DNA from 3 places in the Brevibacillus sp. HD3.3A genome. Region 1 is predicted to be linked to each of the others. Evidence: riboswitches for the same ligand, from Rfam matches in the RefSeq annotation. Region 1 holds a riboswitch; each other region holds the start of a gene.
The links. Region 1 has a riboswitch for cobalamin ahead of nrdI (class Ib ribonucleoside-diphosphate reductase assembly flavoprotein NrdI). Riboswitches for the same ligand answer to the same signal wherever they lie in the genome.
Positions count from the first base shown of each region.

Region 2: another riboswitch for cobalamin. It lies ahead of cobO (cob(I)yrinic acid a,c-diamide adenosyltransferase); the one in region 1 lies ahead of nrdI (class Ib ribonucleoside-diphosphate reductase assembly flavoprotein NrdI).
Region 3: another riboswitch for cobalamin. It lies ahead of HP435_RS10445 (ABC transporter substrate-binding protein); the one in region 1 lies ahead of nrdI (class Ib ribonucleoside-diphosphate reductase assembly flavoprotein NrdI).

Region 1 covers NZ_CP085874.1:2,875,529-2,880,266, reverse strand. The annotation lists gene nrdE (class 1b ribonucleoside-diphosphate reductase subunit alpha) at 1-1,207, opposite strand, end outside; gene nrdI (class Ib ribonucleoside-diphosphate reductase assembly flavoprotein NrdI) at 1,194-1,553, opposite strand; cobalamin riboswitch at 1,707-1,905, opposite strand; gene HP435_RS14190 (alpha/beta hydrolase) at 2,079-2,900, shown strand; gene HP435_RS14185 (ACT domain-containing protein) at 3,014-3,526, opposite strand; gene HP435_RS14180 (hypothetical protein) at 3,561-3,893, opposite strand; gene mnmA (tRNA 2-thiouridine(34) synthase MnmA) at 3,913-4,738, opposite strand, start outside.
Region 2 covers NZ_CP085874.1:1,243,453-1,248,190, forward strand. The annotation lists gene HP435_RS06265 (TerD family protein) at 1-1,067, shown strand, start outside; cobalamin riboswitch at 1,247-1,470, shown strand; gene cobO (cob(I)yrinic acid a,c-diamide adenosyltransferase) at 1,741-2,280, shown strand; gene cobD (threonine-phosphate decarboxylase CobD) at 2,280-3,386, shown strand; gene cobU (bifunctional adenosylcobinamide kinase/adenosylcobinamide-phosphate guanylyltransferase) at 3,392-3,922, shown strand; gene cobS (adenosylcobinamide-GDP ribazoletransferase) at 3,919-4,659, shown strand; gene HP435_RS06290 (histidine phosphatase family protein) at 4,656-4,738, shown strand, end outside.
Region 3 covers NZ_CP085874.1:2,129,748-2,134,485, reverse strand. The annotation lists gene HP435_RS10445 (ABC transporter substrate-binding protein) at 1-924, opposite strand, end outside; cobalamin riboswitch at 1,223-1,433, opposite strand; gene HP435_RS10440 (M24 family metallopeptidase) at 1,451-2,542, opposite strand; gene HP435_RS10435 (ABC transporter permease) at 2,728-3,621, opposite strand; gene HP435_RS10430 (ABC transporter permease) at 3,640-4,650, opposite strand.

The DNA.
Region 1 (4,738 bases):
AGCTGATGTCGCGGCGGATAATGTCTTCCTCGCCGTAATTCGTGATCGTAGTAGTCTCCTGCAACTGGAAAATTTCCGTGCACAGGTTGGACATTTTGACCGCTCCAATATCTTTGAGCGCGTGGTTTTTGTTCGCATTCGTCTTGTTCATGATGTACGGATAGCCCGATTCCATCTGGATCATCGCGATCTTGGTAAGCATCTCGCGGGCGCTCATGACGATCTTTTTCTTGATGCGCTCGTTTGCGACCAACTCGTCGTACATCTGATCGAGATCCAGATCATCCAGATGAACGCCGTATTCCTTGTAGACCGAGTAAGGAGCGAACACGGTCAGAGGCTTGTTCTCCTCTGCCAGCTTGTAAAACACATTCGGCACAATCAGGCCGATCGACAATGTCTTGATCCGCGATTTTTCGTCAGCGTTGATCTTTTTGCAATCGAGAAACTCGTTGATGTCCCAGCCAAAAATGTTGTAATAAGCTGCCCCGGAGCCTTTGCGCTGTCCCATCTGGTCGGCGTAGGAAAACGCATCTTCCAAAAGCTTGAGTACAGGCATGACGCCTTTGGCTGCGCCCTCGACGCCTTTGATCGGCTCTCCCCGCCCGCGAAGCTTGGACAGATTGACCGCTACGCCGCCGCCGATTTTCGAGAGCTGCATGCAAGTTCCGAGCACGTAGTTGATCGAGTTCAGGGAGTCGTCCATTTCCAGCAAGAAGCAGGAGACCATTTCCCCGCGGCGGCTTTTCCCTGCATTGAGGAATGTCGGTGTAGCCGGCTGGAGACGCTGTTCCATCATGGAAACAGTCAGGCGCTTCGCAAGCTCGAAGTCTCCGCGGCCGAGCGAGAGAGCAACAATCGCTACCCGATCCGGGTACTGCTCCAAATACGTGGACTTGTCGTCCGTTTTCAGAGCGTAGTCTTTGTAAAACTTGGAGATGGCCATGTACGACGCGAATTGAAAACCAGTGTCATGCGCCAGTCGGAAAACTTCGTCGACCTGTTCAACGGTGTAGTCCTCATACACATTTTCATAAAAATCATGCTGGATCAAATAGTCCATCCGCTCTTTGACACTGTTGAAGGTCATGGTCTTCGCCTGCACTTCCTCCATGAAGACGGCGACTGCCTCTCTGTCTTTTTCCAATTGGTAAAACCCGTCGTTTCCACGCTGCATTAGTTGGTTGTTCAATTCAATGTGCCGCAATTGCTGCCACCCCACTCGTAAATTGTTCCACGTCACGGCCGGTACCGGACAATTCAAACTTGGAAATCACCGGAACGCCATACTGGATCGCGATTGTATCTGCGCTTTTGGCAAAGCTGGTGCCCCAGTTGCGATTGCCGCTGGCAGACACTCCGCGCAAATAGACATGATTTCGCTTCAGGAAACGGTCCACCTTCTCTGGCACCTGCCCGAAGCCTGTCGTGTACGTCACCAGGATGAACGGCTCGTCTAGCACCATCTCCGGATCGATTTCCACGCGCGGCAGATCGATTTTGTTTACGAATCGTCTCACGTTTCCTGTTTTTGAATCAAAAGCGATTATCATGTCCCTCATCCTTTACTGCAATTGTATACTTTTTAGCCAAAGTAAAAGCGCATTCGACGCCAAAATGTCGAATGCGCATGATGATTCCCATCGTATCCATTCAGCATGACAAACGAATGGAGCGCTCGAACACTTCCCTATCTTCCGTAGGTTACACAGTGCTTGCAGTCAGGCAGGTCTCCTGGCTTGGGGTCATTGCTCCATTTGGCCTTCCCGATTGGCTCAATCAGTGGCGATCACAAGCAAATGGAACTCTCTCATCACAGTGGCGGGACCGCGTCGGAATCTCACCGACTTCCCTATTAAGTCTACCAAATATAGCGTGGTAAACACCTGTCCGCATCAATATGTAGTTGGTAAAACTTACTTTACCTCAATATATCGTAGGAGTCAAGCTTGGCATGTTCAATTTTCGTAGTGATAATCTCTCTCATTTCTCTATTGCCAATCTCTGGTTTTCGTCCATATAATAGGTTTCGTGTACATAAAAGTTGACGCCTACGGACGAATGGAGAGTGACCCATGATGGACAGTACGACTTACGAGGCAGTAGCGATTCCCCGTTCCCAAACGAGAAAAATAACATACAACGATCGTACGTTCCACCTATTTGTGAGCACGCCAGACACAGCCCCGCCGCCAACAGGCTTTCCTGTCATCTATTTGCTGGACGCCAACTCGGTTTTCGGCACGATGACCGAAGCCATTCGCCTGCAATGCCGCGCTCCTGAAAAAACAGGCGTGCAACCAGCCATCGTCGTCGGCATCGGCTATCCGACGGAAGCGCCTTTCCATCCGTCCCGCTACTACGACTTCACGCATGTCGTTCCGCAAGACGAGCTGCCCGCTCATCCGCGCGGCGGAGAATGGCCGGAAATGGGCGGCGCCGAAAGGTTTCTTTCGTTTATCGAGAAAACGGTGAAGCCTGCTATCGAAAAAGATTTTCCTATCGATCGTACCCGCCAGACGATCTTCGGTCATTCTCTCGGCGGCTTGCTGGTGCTGCACGCCCTGTTGACGCGGCCGCACGAGTACCAATGCTATATCGCCGGCAGCCCGTCCATTCACTGGAACGAAAGCGTCCTGCTCGAAGAAGAGCGGCGCTTGCCTGAACGGCTTACAGACGAGCTGAAAGTCAGAGCGCTCCTGACGATCGGGGAACTGGAGAACGACGGGCGCTTCCACGTCAACGTCAAAGCTGAGGCCATGGCAAAAAGGCTGTCCGCTCTCGGCACAGGTCAGATACAAGCCACGTTCCGTCAATTCCCGGACGAAAATCACACCTCTGTCTTGCACGTCCTGATCAGCCACGCGATCCGCTTCGCTTCCAAAACCGCTGCCTGCTAACCAGGGCAGCTTTTTCTTTTCCCAAAACCGGCCAACAACCGCTCCACGCACGCAAAAAACCGCCCATACGAAACATATGAGCGGTCATGCACGCATTTCTGCTCTTTTTCGGCTTACTGGAGGGACAACACCTTGTTGATCTGCGGCAGCTCTTCAATCGCCGCTACAACTGTTGGCGTAATCTCTTCATCCGTGACGCAAACAAGCAGGGCGTTCTTCCCTTTTTGCTCGCGCGACACGTTCAGCTTGGAAATATTGATTTCGTGGTCAGCCAGTTTGCGGGATACGTCGTAAATGACCCCGGGATAGTCGGTATGGTGCACCAAAAGACCGTGACCGCCCGGCGGAATCCGACAGGCGCAGTAATTGATCTCACTGATGTACACCTCGCGCCAGTCCTGGGCGAACGTATATTTGTTCGCGCCCACGCGCAAATTCGCCAAATGGTTGGCGTATTCGCCAGAGCTGTTTTGCACGGAAACGCCGCTGCCCAGCCCTTCCAGAAGCAAGGATGCGATCTGCTCTTTGTTTTCATGGGCCAAAATGCTCAAGGTTGCCCCTGCAAGCTGCGGCTCCAGTCTGCTAATCAATTGGGCCAACTCACGAAGTCCAGCGTATTGGGTCATGTAATGCCCTCACTCTCCCAGTCAAGGTTATTCTTCATTTCGGAAGAATCCACTCTTCCGGCTCTTTGATGATGGAGGAATGGTTTTCGGAACGGTACCAGGCTGTCAGGCTTTCCCCGTCCTTTTTGTACACAATGCGGTAAATCGTATTGCCTTTTCCGCTTTTGGCAAAAGGGCTTTCATCGGCAGGAACAGCGGTCACGCCGCCCGGTTCAATCACGCCGCCTTTTTCCTTGATGACAGCCTGGATCGTCGCCATGTGCTCACTGCTCGTAGCCGACATTCCCATGTAAGCGAGAAACCCCAAGAGGAGTGCTCCCGCCAAAAACGAAACGATAATCACTTTGGATTTTTTCGTTGCATCCACCAAGCGCTTCCCCCGTATATTAATTCTCTTTATCTATCGAACGCACCTTGTCGATCGTTCCTCCGCCGAGACAAACTTCGCCATCGTAGAAGACGACGGCCTGTCCAGGAGTAACGGCTTTTTGCGGTTGAGCGAAAACGACCTCTATGGTGTTGCCTTCCTGCACGTGTACCGTCACTTGCTGATCCGGCTGACGATAACGGAACTTCGCGGTGCAGACAAACGATCCAGTTGGCTTGTTGGCGCTAACCCAGCTCACGTCTGTCGCCAAAAGACTGCTTGAGTACAGGCGGGGATGATCGGAGCCTTCCCCGACAATCAGTGCGTTGCGTTCCAGATCCTTGTCCACGACAAACCACGGTTGACCGCTCGTGCCGTGTCCGCCGCCGATTCCAAGCCCTTGGCGCTGACCGAGCGTGTAGTACATCAGTCCATCGTGCTGCCCGATCACGGTTCCCTCGACAGTCTCGATATTGCCGGGCTTCGCTGGCAAGTAGTTTTGCAAAAACTCGCGGAAGTTGCGTTCGCCAATGAAGCAAATCCCTGTGCTGTCCTTTTTCTTTGCGGTGTAAAGCCCTGCTTCCTCGGCAATTTTGCGCACCTCGGGCTTTGGCAAATGTCCGATGGGAAACATCGTTTTGGACAACTGCTCCTGGCCGAGCACGTTGAGGAAATACGTCTGGTCCTTGTTGTTGTCCGCGCCTCGGATCAGCTTGTACTCCCCGTCGATGAATTTCACCTGCGCATAGTGGCCTGTCGCGATGTAATCGGCTCCCAGGTCCATCACTTTTGCCAGCAGTTCGCCAAACTTGATTTCGCGGTTGCACATGACGTCCGGGTTCGGA
Region 2 (4,738 bases), 1.6 Mb from region 1:
AGGTGTTGCGCTCCTTTGAGCAGATAGCGACTTCTGTATCGACCCCCGTCCTTTTGCAGGTGATGAATCACTTTGACAAGCGGGAGCGATACGGTGAGTGGCGAACGTTCTTTCCAAAAGGAGAAGTGGCAAAAGTACAGGCGATCCCCAATGCGCTTCCACGGCTGGCGGATGAACAGCGCGCGCGTGCAGCCGGGATATGTCGCGAGGTGTTGATTCAGCGCTTTTCTGCCTTGCCTGCTCTCGGAAAAGTTTATATCGACCCGCAATTGCACGAGCAACTGGTGCCTTTTTCCCAAAGATCGGCAAGCAAGGCGTTGCGCACGATAGCGCGCGGCTCCAGACTGCCGATCCCCGAGGGGAGCACGATCCGCTTTTTCACCTGGTGGAAGGAAGGGATCGTCAACGATGTCCCTACCGGGCGGGTAGATATCGATTTGTCCGCTGTCCTGTATGACGAGAAGTGGACGTACATGGAGCATGTGTCCTACACCAATTTGCGGTCCGCGAAGTATCGCGCCTGCCATAGCGGCGATGTCGTACAGGCGCCGAACGGAGCGTGCGAGTTCATCGATGTCGATATCGAGTCAGTGCTTCGATACGGCGGGCGCTATGTCGTGATGTCACTGAACTCGTTTACGAGCCAGCCGTATTGCGATTTGCCGGAGTGCTTCGCAGGCTGGATGATCCGCAGTCAGCCCGAGTCCGGCGAAGTTTTTGAACCGTTGACAGTTCAGGATAAAGCCGACATCGCTGCCCGTTCGACGATCTGCCTCCCGGTCATTCTCGATCTGGCAGAGCGAAAAGTCATTTGGACGGACATCGCGCTGCGTTCGCATCCGCGCTTCGTCAACAACGTAGAGGCAAATGGCGGCGGTATCGAATGGATGGGCCGCGCGCTGACGACACTTGTGAAGCCGACCTTGCACGAGCTGTTCACCCTGCACGCACAGGCGAGAGGGACGATTACCGACCGGATGGAGGAAGCAGACACGGTTTTTTCCATGGAAGAGGGGATTACCCCGTTTGACATGGAAGTGATCTTGGCTGATTTCCTCGCTGGTTAATGATGGGAAGTTTAAAAGTCAGCTCAGGCTGGCTTTTTTCGTTGTTTGCAAGAATCGCTCCCTCGGATTTTCCGTGTTTTTCCATTTTCCCTCTCCGATTTGCAGCTTTTGCTTGAATCCACGGTAGCATTTGCTATTATTAAAACAAGTGAGTGTTATTGAAATGAATGAACGACATTTGAATAGGATAGAAAACAGGTCCTTGTGTTTTTGCGAGTGCTTATTTCGTGAAAGACAGGGTTAAAAGGGAAGTTTGGTGAAATGCCAACGCGGTCCCGCCACTGTAAAAGAGTAGCTCTTCTTCCTGGCAACGGCGCCATCCACTGCCCCACTACGAGGCGGGAAGGAGAAGAAGAGTGATGATCCTTGAGCCAGGAAACCTGCCTGTTTTGGTGTATGCACTGTTTTCCTTCGGGTCAAAGGAAGAGGTGAGGATTGTTTTTGTCAGCTATCCGCGCTTTGTTTTCCTTCTAGATTTTGGAAAACAAAGCGTTTTTTTGTGCGCCTGACAAGCAATCGCTGACACTTTTTGGACTGGACAATGGGGTCCCCGAAAAGTACCTGAAAAGGGCTGGAGAAAACTATCCTTTTTTAGGTAACTGACGGGGGCCCTGAAAAGTATGTAGGGTCAAAATGACAGCAAGGTCTTCACTTCAATCTGGGGGTGTGCGTTGTGAGCAATAAACGTGGACTGTTTTTGGTCTATACCGGAGACGGAAAAGGAAAGACGACAGCAGCGGTGGGCCTGGCTGTACGGGCGACCGGGCGGGGGAAAAAGGTGATTATGATTCAGTTCATCAAGTCGCCTGAGCGGACGTATGGAGAGAAAATCATTTTTGACAAGCTCGGCATCGAGATCGTGCAAAAGGGCGTAGGCTTTACGTGGACGAAGACGCCAGAGGAGCATCGGGAAGCGCTCAAGGAGGCGTGGGCTTTTGCCCGGGAAAAGCTGTCTTCGGGAGCGTATGACGTCGTGATTTTGGACGAGCTGAACAACGCGCTGGCGATCGATCGTTTTCCCATTGACGATGTGCTGCCGCTGTCGGATGTTTTGGAAGCGATTCAAAACAGGCCGAGCCATGTGCATCTGGTCGTGACGGGGCGGAGCGCCAAGCAGGAAGTGATGGACATGGCTGATCTGGTGACAGAAATGAAGCCGCTCAAGCATTACTATGACGAAGGAATACCAGCAGTGCTGGGGGTAGAATTTTAATGAACGTGCTGGAAACGTATGGTCACGGTGGCGACTTGCTGACCGCCTCGCAACGCTTTGGCGTAAAGCCTGGAGAGTTTCTCGATTTCAGCGCCAATATCAATCCGCTCGGCATGCCGGAACGGGTCAGGGACATGCTGCTGGATTCGCTGTCTGCGGTGTTGCGCTATCCGGACCCGGGACACCGCGAGTTTCGCCAGGCGCTGGCGAAGCGTCTCGGACTGCCGGAAGCATATCTTTTGCCAGCCAATGGAGCGGCGGAAGCGATGGCTTTGGCGATTCTCGGGCTGCAACCAGAGACAGTCGGCGTCGTGTATCCGTGCTTTTCGGAATATGCAGAGCTTTCCGAGCAGTTTGGCGCGCGTGTCATTGGTTGCTACGGAAAAGCAGAGAACGGCTACAAGCCGGATCATGCCGAGCTGTACAAGCTGTTTGAACAGGCTGATCTCGTATTTGTCGGCTCGCCGAACAACCCGACCGGGATCTTGTACGAGCCGCAGGAGCTGTTGCAAATGGCGGACTGGGCGGCAGAGACAGGCACCTGGCTGGTCGTGGACGAAGCTTTTCTCGATTTCGTGGCGGAAGAACGGCAATTTACGCTGGCGAGTCGCCTGGAGAGCTTTCCTCGGGTCATTTTGATGCGGTCGATGACGAAAATGTATGCGATTCCCGGTCTGCGTCTGGGATACGCGATCGCCCATCCGGACGCGATCGCCAACATGCGGCAAAAGCAAGTGAGCTGGAGCGTGAATGCGCTGGCCCTTTTGGCGGGGGAACTGTGCCTGATAGAGCAGGAGTACGAGCGAAAAACCCGCAGCCTGATCGCCGAAGAGCGGGCCAAATTGCTCGACTTCGTCGGCAAGGAGCTGGGATGGCAAGTGTGGCCGGGAGAGGCGAACTTCTTGCTCGTTCGCTCGCCGGGGGAGCTGCCGGCGGCCCAGTTGCAAGAATGGCTTGGCAAAAAAGGGGTGCTGATCCGCAATTGCGCGATGTATCCCGGACTGACTGCCCATGACGTGCGCATCGCGGTTCGCGGAAGTGCGGAAAATGCTCGCCTGATGGCGGTCTTGCGCGAGGTGCGGGATGAAAGGGGCGGCAAGCGTTGAGTCTGGTGTTGGTGACAGGCGGCGTTCGCTCCGGCAAGAGCCGCTTTGCCGAAGAGCTGGCCGAACAGGCTGGCGAGCGAGTTCTTTACGTAGCAACGGGGCAAGCCTGGGACGAAGAGATGAAGCAGCGGATCGAGCGGCACAAAGAGCGCCGTCCAAGTCAATGGGGAAGCGTCGAGGTAGGGGAGCGGCTTTGCGACTACGAGAGCGTTGCATCAGGCTACGGGGTCGTGCTGATTGATTGCTTGTCGACATGGGTGAGCAATCGGCTGATGAGCGTCGAGGAAGCGCAGTGGCGCAGCCAGGAGCATACCGAAGCGCTTTTGCAGGAACTGGAGGCGTGGCTTGCCCTCGTCAGCCGCTCCCCGCAAAAAGTGATCGCAGTCACCAGCGAGGTCGGCTTGGGCGGAGTGGCGATGAATCGGCTGGGCAGATGGTTCGCCGATGTGCTCGGGGATGTCAATCAACAGAGTGCACGGCAGGCGGATGCCGTCTACGCGGTAATGGCCGGAATCCCGTGGAGGATCAAAGGATGAATGCATTTTGGCACGCGATTGCCTTTTTTACGCGGATTCCCGTCCCGTGGCTGCGCCCATCCGATGAGGCGTGGAAAAAAAGCGTCAACTGGTATCCGGCTGTCGGGCTGGTCATAGGTATTTTGCTATGGGGTGTCCACCAGGCAGGGCTTTCGCTCTTCAGTCCGTGGCTTGCCGCCGTGTTGACGCTCGTCGTCTGGGTGTACATCACAGGCGGACTGCATCTCGACGGCTGGATGGATTTGGCGGACGGATTGGGCAGCAGCAGGCCAAAAGAACAAGTGCTTGCGATCATGAAGGACAGCCGCGTGGGTGCTTTTGGCGTGCTGGCGGCGCTTTTGCTACTGCTGCTCAAGGCGGGCGCTTTGGCAGAGCTGACACATCCAGGCTGGGGGCTGCTCCTCGTTTTTGTTCCCGCAGCGGCGCGGACCCATGTCCTGCTTGCCATTCGGTTCTGGCCGTACTTGTCGGCGGATAAAGGGATCGGCAAAGGCATCAGCGCCGGATTGTCGCTGTGGGCGATCGTCATCGGCTATGTGGCTTTGCTCGCAGCTGGCTGGCTGGCAGGCGGCTGGCAGGTCGTCGCGGCGATCGCTGGATCGTGCTTGTTCGCTCTGCTGTTCTGTCGTTCGGTTGCCCGCAAGCTGGGCGGGCTGAACGGGGATTGCTACGGGGCTGTCATCGAGAGCAGCGAGGCGGTCATGCTGCTTGTACTGGTCGGGAGTTGGTGGTTATGAGGTGGGTCTGGATACGCCATGGCGAGACTGACAGCAATCGGGAACACAGATATCTCGGGCATAGCGACGTCCCTTTGAA
Region 3 (4,738 bases), 750 kb from region 1:
CGCTGGCAAGTCAGCCAGTTCCTTTTTGGCGAGCAAAAACTCTTTCTTCTGATCAATCGTTTTGTCGCCGTAATCCACGACAACGATAACGTCAGGCTTGCGGTTCACGACTTCTTCCCAGCTCACCGTTGCCCAGCCTTTTTGAATGTCGTCAAACACGTTTTTGCCGCCTGCCGCCTTGATCAGGGCAGTCATGTAGTTGTTTGCAGCTGTGAACGGCTGATCTTCTCCGCTATCGTACACAAACACGCTGAGCGGCTTGTCCACGGTACCGATTTTGCTTGTCGTTTGTTCCATTTCCGCTTTCATTTTGCCAATCAGTTCGTTCGCCTTGTCTTCCACGCGGAAAATGCGGCCGATGTTTGCAATGTCAGCGAATACGTCGTCAATAGTCGGGCCCGGCTTGTTGGAAGACTCTTGCAGGTACGATTTGACCCCTGCTTTCTCCAACTCCTCCATCGAGCCTACACCTTTATCGCCAAAGGCGCTTTTCCAGCCTGCATACACAAAGTCAGGGTTGGCAGCCATCAGCACTTCTTTCGTCGGGTACTTGTCGGACAGCACAGGCACTCTGTCGTAGTCAGCTTTCAACTCAGGCAAAATTTGATCGTCCAAATACGCAGTCCCGGCCATTTTGTCAGCCAGACCGAGAGCGAGCATAATTTCCGTCACGTGCTGGTTCATGGTGACAGCGCGTTTTGGTGCTTCCGGATAAGTCATTTCGATGCCGTTGTTGACGATTGTCACTGGCTTGTTTTCGCCAGCGGCTGGCTGAGCAGCTTGCTCCGAGCCTGGCTTGGTAGCAGCTTGTTCAGGGGCTGCCGGTGTTGCGGAACCACACGCAGACATGAGCAGCATGATTGCAGTCACAGACGCGAACCAAAATCCTTGCAAGGCTTTCTTTTTCTTAGGTGTTTTATTCATTTGTTTTGTTACCCTCTCTTCTTTTCATGTTCTCTGTGCGATGAAAACAATTGATATGTAAATCGTAATTATTACGAATTACATCTACACTATACGGAAAGCCGCTCCGTTTGGCAATACAGGAAATGGCATCTCCCCCTCTCCACGTGTTGCTGCCACGATGATACCCATAGAAAAAAGCACCCCCCAGTTTTCCAATCGGGAGGTGCTCGACATACGCAGACATATCTATAGATCCAGCGTTTGTGGAGCGCCTTTTCTAAAGATTGCTTCTACATCTGTCCCATCCTCGTGGGTCGATTGCAAATGATCTCATGGCAGGTCTCCTGGCTCACGAATCAACATGCCTAGTTCCCTTCCCATTTTTCGTCTCGCGAAAAACAGTGGTTGCTGCGTACTAGGCACTCCTCGTTTACAGTGGCGGGACCGCGCCGGATTTTCACCGGACTTCCCTATTAAGCTGGCGGAACCAAACAATTCCAGCCAGCACCATCAGATTCATATGAAATTGTGTGTTTCGTGATCGTTAGCCAATCACAGTCAATTGTTTCGGGAACTTGCTCAATACTTCCACGCCTGATTCGGTTACGAGCACATCGTCTTCAATGCGCACGCCGCCTACTCCCGGTACGTAAACGCCTGGCTCGATGGTGAACACCATGCCTGGGCGAAGCGTTTCCTGATTTTGACCATGTACGGACGGGTATTCGTGCACATCCATGCCCAAACCGTGTCCCAGTCGGTGCATGAAGTATTCGCCATAGCCCCGCGCCGCAATCAAGTCGCGAGCGGTCTTGTCGAGATGGGCAAAAGTCACGCCTGGACGAACCTCTGCAATCGCCGCCTCATTCGCCGCAAGCACTGTCTCGTAAATTTCGCGCAGTTGTTCGCTGACTTCCCCGACGGCAAACGTGCGGGTAATATCGGAAACGTAACCATCAGCTGCTACGCCGATGTCAAACAGCAGCAAATCGCCTTCCTGCACCTGGCGCGACCCTGGCGTTCCATGCGGCAATGCCGATTTTTCGCCTGCCAGTACCATCGTGGAAAAGGATGGGCCATCTGCTCCCAGACGCTTCATCTGAAATTCCAGTTCCGCGACAATCTCCATTTCGGTCTGACCGACTTTGAATTTTTTCAACGTCTCGCCAAGCGTATCTTCGATCAGTTGAACCGCATTTTTCAAACGGGCAACTTCATCTGCCGATTTGATCAGGCGCATTTCACGAAGCGGTTCTTCCACATCGGTGTAGCTCTGCGCACCGACGGCTTGTCCCATGGCTTCGAAGCGCTCTACGGTCATGTGGCTTTTCTCGATGCCCAGCTTGGACAAGCCCGCTGGCAACGCCTGCTTGAGAATCTCGTACGGATTGTCCGTATCCGTATGTGTAAGAATCGTCTGAACAAACGATGCTGCCGCCGCCGCTTCCCGATCAAGGGCAGGCACAATCAGCGAAGGCTCGCCTTGGGCCGGAATGATCAGCCCCATAAAACGCTCGTGCGGATCAGTAAAAAACCCGGTCAAATAGTAAACATGCTTGGGAGAAGTGATCAATACCGCGTCTAACTCATGGTTTGCCAAAAAATCGTGCAGCTTCGAAATACGCTCCTGGAACAACTGCGTCACCTTCTCTTTCGACAATATTCTACCCCTGAGAATACCATTTTCCTGCCTAAAAAAGAAGAGAGAAGCGGAAAATTCTCTCATGAATCCTCCAGCATATGCCCAAAGAAAATAAGCCAGCAGACGCGAAAAAAGGGGCAGCCTGGACGCTTGTGTCCCTACTGCCCTTCGCACTACAACTAATTTTTCATCCGTGGATCAAGCGCATCCCGCAAGCCGTCGCCAATCAGGTTGAAGCCAAGTACGGTCAACATGATCGACAGTCCGGGAAAAATAACCGTCCACGGCGCTTTTTGAATGTATTGACGGGAATCGGAAAGCATTTTCCCCCACTCAGGCTCCGGTGGCTGCGCACCGAGTCCAAGGAAGCCGAGTGCCGCCGCTTCAATGATCGCAGTAGCAATCCCCATCGTCCCTGTCACGATGATCGGAGCCAGGCTGTTCGGCAAAATGTGCTGCATAATGATCCGGGAATCTTTCATCCCGATCGCGCGCGCCGCCATGACGAACTCTTCTTCCTTCAAGCTGAGAACCCGCGAGCGAACCAGACGTCCAAAAGTCGGAATGTTGATAATGGCAATCGCCAACAGCGCGTTTTGCAAAGACGGCCCCAAAATCGCGACAATCGCAATCGCCAACAGGATGCTTGGGAACGCCAGCATAATATCAAAAATGCGGGAGATCAGCGTGTCAATCCATTTGCCGTAAAATCCGGCGAGCAAGCCGAGAATCGTTCCGGCGACGACCGAGCCGATGACGGAAAAGGTGCCTACCCACAAGGAAATGCGCGCCCCGTACACGACGCGGCTGAACACGTCCCGCCCGTTGTAATCCGTTCCAAACCAGTGCTCCCCCGATGGCGGCTTGTTTTTCATGACCAGCTCGCCTTCATCGTAAGGATACGGCGCGATCATCGGAGCAAACACAGCGACCGCCACGAAAAACAGGATAATCGCCAATCCGACCATCGCCAGCTTGTTCTTGCGCAACGCCCTCCACGCTTCCCGCCAAGGAGAGACTACTTCTTCATCTTTTACTTTCCAGGTCACAGTCTGTACGTGAGTTTCTGCCATATCTCCTTTGTCCCTCCTCTAGCGGTATTTAATGCGCGGGTCAATGTAAGCATACAGAAGGTCGACCAAGAGATTGATCAGTACGAAAATCGTAGCGATCACCAAGATGCCGGACTGGATCACCGGATAATCCCGGTTTCCGATGGCTGTGAAAATGTAGCGGCCGACGCCGGGCCAGCCAAAAATCGTTTCGGTCAGCACCGCTCCCCCCAGGAGCAAGCCTGTTTGCAGACCAATCACCGTCAACACGGGAATCATTGCATTTTTCAATGCATGCTTGTACACGACCCAGAACTGCGCCAAGCCTTTTGCCCGGGCTGTTCTGACGTAATCCGCACGCATCACTTCCAGCATGCTCGATCGGGTAATCCGGGCGATAATCGCCATCGGAATCGTTCCGAGAGCCACTCCGGGCAGGATCAAATGCTTGACCACTTCCCACAGCTGATCCCACTGTCCAGCCATAATCGTGTCCAGTATATAGAACTGCGTAATGGCCTCTACAGGATTACGCGAATTGTCGCGACCAACGGATGGCAGCCATTTCAGTTCTTGCGCAAAGAACCATTGCTCCATCAAACCTAGCCAAAAGATTGGCATTGAGACACCGATCAAGGCGATCAACATCGCACAGTAGTCAAACCAGGAGTTTTGCTTCCACGCAGACAAAATTCCTGCGTTCACTCCGATAATCACAGCGAAAAGCATGCTGACGATCGTCAGCTCGGTAGTAGCGGCCAAATACGGCCCGATTTCTTGCGTGATGCTTGCTCCGGAATGCAGGGAAACTCCCAAATCTCCGGTGATGATTTGCTTCAAATAGTCAAAGTATTGAATGTACCACGGATTGTTCAAGCCTAAAACTTCCCGTAAATCTTCAATCGCTTTCGGACTTGCTTTCTCTCCCAATATGGTCAGAGCCGGATCACCTGGGATGGCACGGATGATGGAAAATACGACGATGGACATGCCCAGTAGAACGGGGATGAGCATAAAAATTCTTCGGATGCTGTAGGATAGCAATGCCATCTCCTCGCTTTCCTTACAAAAAGATAATGGCTAGGTGCAAAAAGAAAGGGTAAGAAGAGGTTTTCTCCTCTTACCCTGCTTGGCTTTC